One region of the Neisseria animalis genome, then DNA from elsewhere that is predicted to be linked to it. Evidence: predicted binding sites of a transcription regulator. Region 1 holds the regulator's gene; the other holds the start of a gene.
The links. The regulator FNR, encoded in region 1, switches genes on or off when oxygen is low (the NO sensors DNR and NnrR bind a similar motif). The targets are predictions, from matches to a motif close to TTGATNNNNATCAA.
Positions count from the first base shown of each region.

Region 2: a site for FNR is predicted at 1,204-1,217, ahead of EL111_RS10240 (ATP synthase subunit I). Genes of this name have one in related genera too.

Region 1 covers NZ_LR134287.1:1,972,258-1,975,673, forward strand. Annotated here, with positions in the region: gene EL111_RS09160 (CysB family HTH-type transcriptional regulator) at 406-1,356, shown strand; gene fnr (fumarate/nitrate reduction transcriptional regulator Fnr) at 1,511-2,245, opposite strand; gene hemN (oxygen-independent coproporphyrinogen III oxidase) at 2,417-3,416, shown strand, end outside.
Region 2 covers NZ_LR134287.1:2,195,402-2,198,817, reverse strand. Annotated here, with positions in the region: gene EL111_RS10250 (UbiX family flavin prenyltransferase) at 1-31, opposite strand, end outside; gene EL111_RS10245 (ParB/RepB/Spo0J family partition protein) at 253-1,113, shown strand; gene EL111_RS10240 (ATP synthase subunit I) at 1,484-1,837, shown strand; gene atpB (F0F1 ATP synthase subunit A) at 1,827-2,693, shown strand; gene atpE (F0F1 ATP synthase subunit C) at 2,788-3,021, shown strand; gene EL111_RS10225 (F0F1 ATP synthase subunit B) at 3,096-3,416, shown strand, end outside.

The DNA.
Region 1 (3,416 bases):
CAAAATTGTTATGTAACGGATACTGAGCAGCCGTTACAGCTTTAACAATCACAGGCCGTCTGAAAACGGCGGTAAATTGGATGTTTCAGGCTGAACTATAAAGAAGCCTGAGGCAAATTGTCAACTTAAACGCTGATTTACCGCCCTCAAACTGCCTGTTTCCTAATAGTGAATCATGCCGAAAAATCAATGCCGTGTCATTTATTTGCTTGAAAAACAGGGGGAAACCGCTGCATTCGTTGCACAAAAGCAACAAGCATTTTGCAGACGGCTTTTTAGGCCGGCTGGAGAACAGATGATAGTTTGAGTAAAAACAAAAACTTCGCTAACAACACCACAGCTTTCGCCAAAATATGTTAAATTACCCTGCCTTTGTCGCACATAATCCACACAACCCGACCCGCCATGAAATTACAACAACTCCGCTATGCTCTTGAAGTTTACCGCCATAATCTGAATGTATCCGAAGCTGCCGAAGCCCTTTATACTTCGCAGCCGGGGATTTCCAAGCAAATCCGCCTGTTGGAGGAGGAATTGGGCGTTCAGATTTTTATCCGCAGCGGCAAGCGGGTGGTTTCGGTATCGCAGCCGGGAAAGGCTGTATTGGAAATTTCCGAACGGATTTTGCGCGATGTGCAAAACATTAAAAACATCGGCAGCGAGTTTACCGAATTCGACTGCGGATCGCTGACGATAGCCACCACGCACACACAAGCCCGTTATGCCCTGCCGAACATTGTTGCAGAATTTGTGAAGCGTTACCCGAAAGTCCATCTGACCATCAAGCAGGGCAGCCCTGCTGCGATTGCACAAATGGTCAGCAACGGTGAAGCAGATATTGCCATCATCACCGAAAAGCTGGACGACCACCCCGAGTTGCGCCGTCTGCACTGTACGGAGTGGACTCATGCCGTGGTTGTGCCACACAACCACCCGCTGCTCGAATGCAGAAATCCGCTCAGTATCGAAGATTTGGCTTCTTTTCCGCTGATTACTTACGAATTTGCCTTTACTTCCGGCAGCAGTATCGCCCGCGCGTTCAACAAAGCCAAGCTGGAGCAGCCCGAAATCGTTTTGTCGGCGGCAGATACGGATGTTTTGAAAACTTACGTCAAACTGGGCTTGGGTGTCGGCTTGATGGCGAAAATGGCATACCACGCCCAAAACGACCAAGATTTGCAGCTTGTCGATGCGGCGCATTTGTTTGAACCATCGCCAATTTGGATTGCCGTCCGCTCCGATACCTATCTGCGCGGCTATACTTACGATTTTATTGAAATGTTCGCCCCCAAACTCAACAGGGAAGCCGTCGACCGCATTTTGTACGCTCCGATTGTGGAAGATTTCTCCATTTAAGAAATCGGGCAAACGCTCTTCTCAACGCAAATCATGCTCCAATCAGCAAAATTGTACGCTGCCGGCAGGCAAGTTCGCCGTTTCATATAAAAAGGCCGTCTGCAAAATCCGCATGATGCGTTTTGCAGACGGCCTTTTCATGGAATTTTCCGCCTCACATGGCGTGGGCGCAACCCGATACCATTTTCTTCAAGGCTTGCGAATCTAAAATTTGAATATGCTTGTGTTCCACCTTAATCAAACCATCGTGATGGAACTTGGATAAAGTACGGCTGACCGTTTCCAATTTCAAACCCAAATAACTGCCGATTTCCTCACGCGACATCCGCAAGATAAAATCATTGGCAGCAAAACCTCGCGAATACAGGCGGTTGGACAAATTCAGCAAAAACGCCGCCAAACGCTCTTCCGCACGCATATTGCCAAGCAGCAGCATTACCCCCTGATCGCGCACAATTTCGCGGCTCATCAAACGGAAAAAATGCGTTTGCAGACTGGGAATGTTCTGCCCCAACTCTTCCATGTGGGCAAACGGCAGCTCGCACACTTCGCTGTCTTCCAAGGCCACCGCATCGCAGCTGTGGATATGCGAGCAAATACCGTCCATACCGACCAATTCGCCCGACATAAAAAATCCGGTTACCTGATCGCGGCCGTCTTGGCTGGCAACCGTTGTTTTAAAAAAGCCGGCACGAATGGCAAACAATGATGCAAACGGCTCTCCGGCGCGAAACAGATACTCGCCTTTTTTCAAACGGCGGCTCTGCCGGATAACTGCATCCAGTTGAGAAAACTCGCTCGGCATCAGCCCCACCGGCAAACAGAGTTCGCGCAGCGAGCAGGTCGAGCAAAGTGCTTTCATCTGATGTGCAGCGTTATGATTGGCCATAAAACACCTTTTTCAAAACAGCTTTTATGCTTATTATTGTAAAAATCCATGCCGCTTCAGACTGACCAAGAATTGATTCATGTCAAAGCAGCTTTATTCTGACGTGGCATTCTATCAAACTATCCCCAGTTTGCCTAATCATTACACCGTAACCACAAACACACATCCATCATGAAAATTATTCCCATACAAAACCACTCCGCTTCCGAACAGCCGGAATTCGACCGCGAATTGATTGCCAGCCTGCCCGCCAGCGGCCCCCGTTATACCTCCTACCCGACGGCAGACCGTTTTCACGACGGTTTTCGCGAAGCAGAATACACCCACGCGCTCAGCCTGCGGAACATGGGCGCGCTGAACAAACCGCTGTCCCTGTATATCCATATTCCCTTCTGCAACACCATCTGCTACTACTGCGGCTGCAACAAAATCATCACCAAAGACAAATCCCGCGCAGATGCCTACATCGAATATTTGGAACGGGAAATGGAACTGCTCGCGCCACATCTGGGCGGCCGCCACCAACTGGCGCAACTCCATTTCGGCGGCGGTACGCCCACCTTCCTGAGCGACGACCAGCTCGAACGTGTATTTGCCATGATACGCAAACACTTCCAGCTCGTACCCAACGGCGAATACTCCATCGAAATCGACCCGCGCAAAGTCAGCCGTGAAACCGTACTCCATTTGGGCAGGCTCGGCTTCAACCGCATGAGTGTCGGCATTCAGGATTTCGACCCCAAAGTACAGGAAGCCGTCAACCGCATTCAAAGTTTTGAAGAAACCAAAGAAGTCATCGATGCCGCACGGGAAGCAGGTTTCAAATCCGTCAGCGTAGATTTGATTTACGGCCTGCCCCACCAATCCATCGACAGCATCAAAACCACCATCGACACGGTTTTGAGCCTCGACCCCGACCGCCTCGCCCTCTATCACTACGCCCATTTGCCGCACATTTTCAAACCGCAACGCCGTATCGACACCAATGCAGTACCCGGCAGCGAAGAAAAACTCGATATGTTGCAATATTGCGTACACACCCTTACCGACCGCGGCTATGTCTTTATCGGCATGGATCATTTTGCCAAGCCCGACGACGAGCTGTCTGTCGCCCTCAAAGAAGGTTGGCTGCAACGCAACTTCCAAGGCTACTCAACCTATGCCGATTGCG
Region 2 (3,416 bases), 220 kb from region 1:
CGCTGATGCCGATGATGATGCGTTTTGTCATGAAATATCCCGTAAATGCCGTCTGCAAAATGCCCATTATAGTAGATGAACGGCAAATTGGTGCGAACTTCTCCGCAAACGTTCTTCTGCACAGCCTGCGGGTACGGAGCGGACGATAATGAATTGCCAACACGCACGCGGCAATATCCGATAAAATATACGGTTAATGATTACGCCGTCTGAAACGCAGCGTCAACGAAATGAAAAGATAAGGAAAACAATATGGCAAAAGCAAGAGGCGGTTTGGGCCGCGGTTTGGACTCTCTGATTTCCAACGGCGTGGACAACAGCAGCAGCGATCGGCTGACAACAGTAGCCATTGCGGACATTCAACCCGGCCGCTATCAGGCGCGGGTGCAGATGGACGATGCCGCATTGCAGGAGCTGGCGGATTCGATTAGGGCGCAAGGCGTTATCCAGCCGGTTATCGTTCGGGAACACGGCTTGTCGCAATACGAGCTGATTGCCGGAGAACGTCGCTGGCGCGCGTCCCAGTTGGCCGGATTGACCGAGATTCCCGTGGTGGTCAAAACCATCAGTGATGAAACCGCGTTGGCGATGGGCCTGATTGAAAACCTCCAGCGTGAAAACCTGAATCCGATCGAAGAAGCGCAAGGGTTAAAGCGTTTGGCAGACGAATTCGGATTGACGCATGAAACCATTGCAAAGGCCGTCGGTAAAAGCCGCAGTGCGATTTCCAACAGCCTGCGCCTGCTGAGCCTGCCCGAGCCTGTGCAGGAAATGCTGTACCAGCGCCATCTGGAAATGGGACACGCGCGCGCATTGCTGACCCTGCCGGTGGTGGAGCAGCTCGAATTGGCGCAAAAAGCAGTCAAAAACGGCTGGTCCGTGCGGGAAGTGGAACGCAGAAGTCAGTTGGCCCAGTTGGCAAAACAGCCGGAAGAAAAGAAAACCGTCAGCCCCGATATTCGTCGTTTGAATGATGTGCTGACCGAAAAACTGGGTGTGAATGCCGAAGTCAAAACCACTAATCAGAAAAAAGGCAAAATCGTACTGCATTTTGATACGCCGGAGACTTTCGATTACCTGCTCAAGCAGTTGGGCATCGATTATCAAGCGTGAGATGTTGGAATTTTGCGACTAAATGATGCTTTTCCCGCAATATCGGTACACAATGCCGTCTGCAAATTCAGACGGCATTGTGGTTAAAAGTTGATGTAAATCAATCAGATTGTTTTATACAATGAAAAACCGCGCCGCGAAAACAGAAAAAAGCCATGATTTTTATACAGATAATACTGTAACAAAATGTAGTTTGTGTTAAAATCCGCGTAAAAAGCAAAACGGCGGAAAGATTGTTTTCAAAGCCGTAAAGAAATACCCGTATAATCAAAGTAATGCTTCACACAGGTTAACATTTCGGCTTGACGTTCGGCAGCTTCTTTATTATAGTTGCCACGCCCGATAATGGCGGCCGGTTTTCTTATCAGTTATGACGCGGATTTTAATTTCCCAAGCCGGTGTTCTGTTCGCCATTTCCATTTTGAGTGCCTTGTTTGCCGGAGGGCGGGGCTTTTGGTCTGCTCTGGCAGGCGGCTTAACCTATCTTATTCCTACCCTTATAGCAGTTTTACTTTTAAAACTTTTCAAAAACAATCCGTACCTGCGAAGCAGAATGATGGTCGTCGGAGAAGTTTTAAAAATAACGCTGTCGCTGGTGTTGATGCTGGCCGTGTTTGCGGTTTGGCATGATTCACTGGCATTCCTACCGTTTTTCTGCGGATTATTAGGGGTCAGCCATCTGGTTTTTTTAGTATTGTTGAGAGTTAAAGATTATGGCAGGTGAATCAATGACCGCTGCCGACTACATCAAGCACCACTTGCAGAGCTTGACCAGTTTGTCGGACGTTACTCAAGGCCAAGGCCTGAAAAATATTGCTGACTTCTCGTTCATCAACCTCGATGCAATTTTCTTTGCTGTGGTGCTGGGTGTGTTGGGCAGCTTTTTGTTGTGGCGTGGTGCCAAAGCCGCTACCTCGGGTGTTCCGGGTCGTTTTCAGGCTGCTGTGGAAATCCTCTATGAATTTGTGGACGATATGTGTAAGAGTATCGTGCATAACGAGCAGTCGCGCAAAGCGGTTGCACCGCTGGGTCTGACGCTGTTTGTGTGGATTTTCCTGATGAACGCGATGGACTTGCTGCCGGTAGATTTGCTGCCGTGGATTTGGCAACAGATGACAGGCAACCATCATGCCTTGTTGCGTGTTGTTCCGACTGCGGATTTGAACACGACTCTGGCATTGGCAATCGGCGTTCTGATTATCTGTATTTACTACAACATCAAAATCAAAGGTTTCGGCGGCTGGATGCATGAAATGTTCAGCGCCCCGTTTGGTGGCAAGTTGGCACCGGCCAACTTTCTGTTGAACTTGGTGGAGTTTCTGTCTAAAACCGTATCGCACGGTATGCGGTTGTTCGGCAATATGTATGCCGGCGAACTGGTGTTCTTGCTGATTGCTCTGTTGGGCGGTGCTTGGGCAGCTTCGGGCAGTGTGGGTGTGATGGATCCGATTTTGTTCGTATTCCACATCCTTGCAGGTTTGGCTTGGGCAATTTTCCATATCTTGGTTATTACCCTGCAGGCCTTCATCTTCATGGCATTGGCGTTTGTCTATATCGGTCAGGCGCATGACGCGCACTAGTTTTTGATCTATAGTGCATACCTTTCTTTTCAAGTAGTTTGAGTAGTTCTTTTTAATGTAGTTTTTAACCTTTGTTTCTTTAAGGAGTTTTAAAATGGGTTTGATTGCTATCGCTTGTGGTCTGATTGTAGCCTTGGGTGCTTTGGGTGCTTCTATCGGTATCGCCATGGTTGGTTCTAAATATTTGGAATCTTCTGCACGTCAGCCTGAACTGATTGGCCCGCTGCAAACCAAACTGTTCCTGATTGCCGGTCTGATTGATGCCGCATTCTTGATTGGTGTGGCTATTGCTCTGCTGTTCGCCTTTGTTAACCCGTTTGCAGGCTAATCCGAACAGACAACTGTTTCGATACAGACGCGTATGCGTTTGTTTGATTAACCCTAATACGAAGGTTAAGTAAAGTGAATATCAATGCGACCTTATTTGCGCAGATCATCGTCTTTTTCGGTCTGGTTTGGTTTACCATGAAATTTGTGTGGCCGCCGATTGCAAAAGCGTTGGACGAGCGCGCCGCAAAAGTCGCCGAAGGCTTGGCTGCCGCCGAGCGCGGTAAAAGCGACTTTGAGCAGGCAGAGAAGAAAGTTGCAGAACTCTTGGCCGAAGGGCGTAGTCAGGTAGCCGAAATGGTTGCCAACGCCGAAAAGCGTGCTGCTAAAATTGTTGAGGAGGCCAAAGAACAGGCTTCTAACGAAGCAGCTCGTATTACAGCGCAGGCAAAAGCC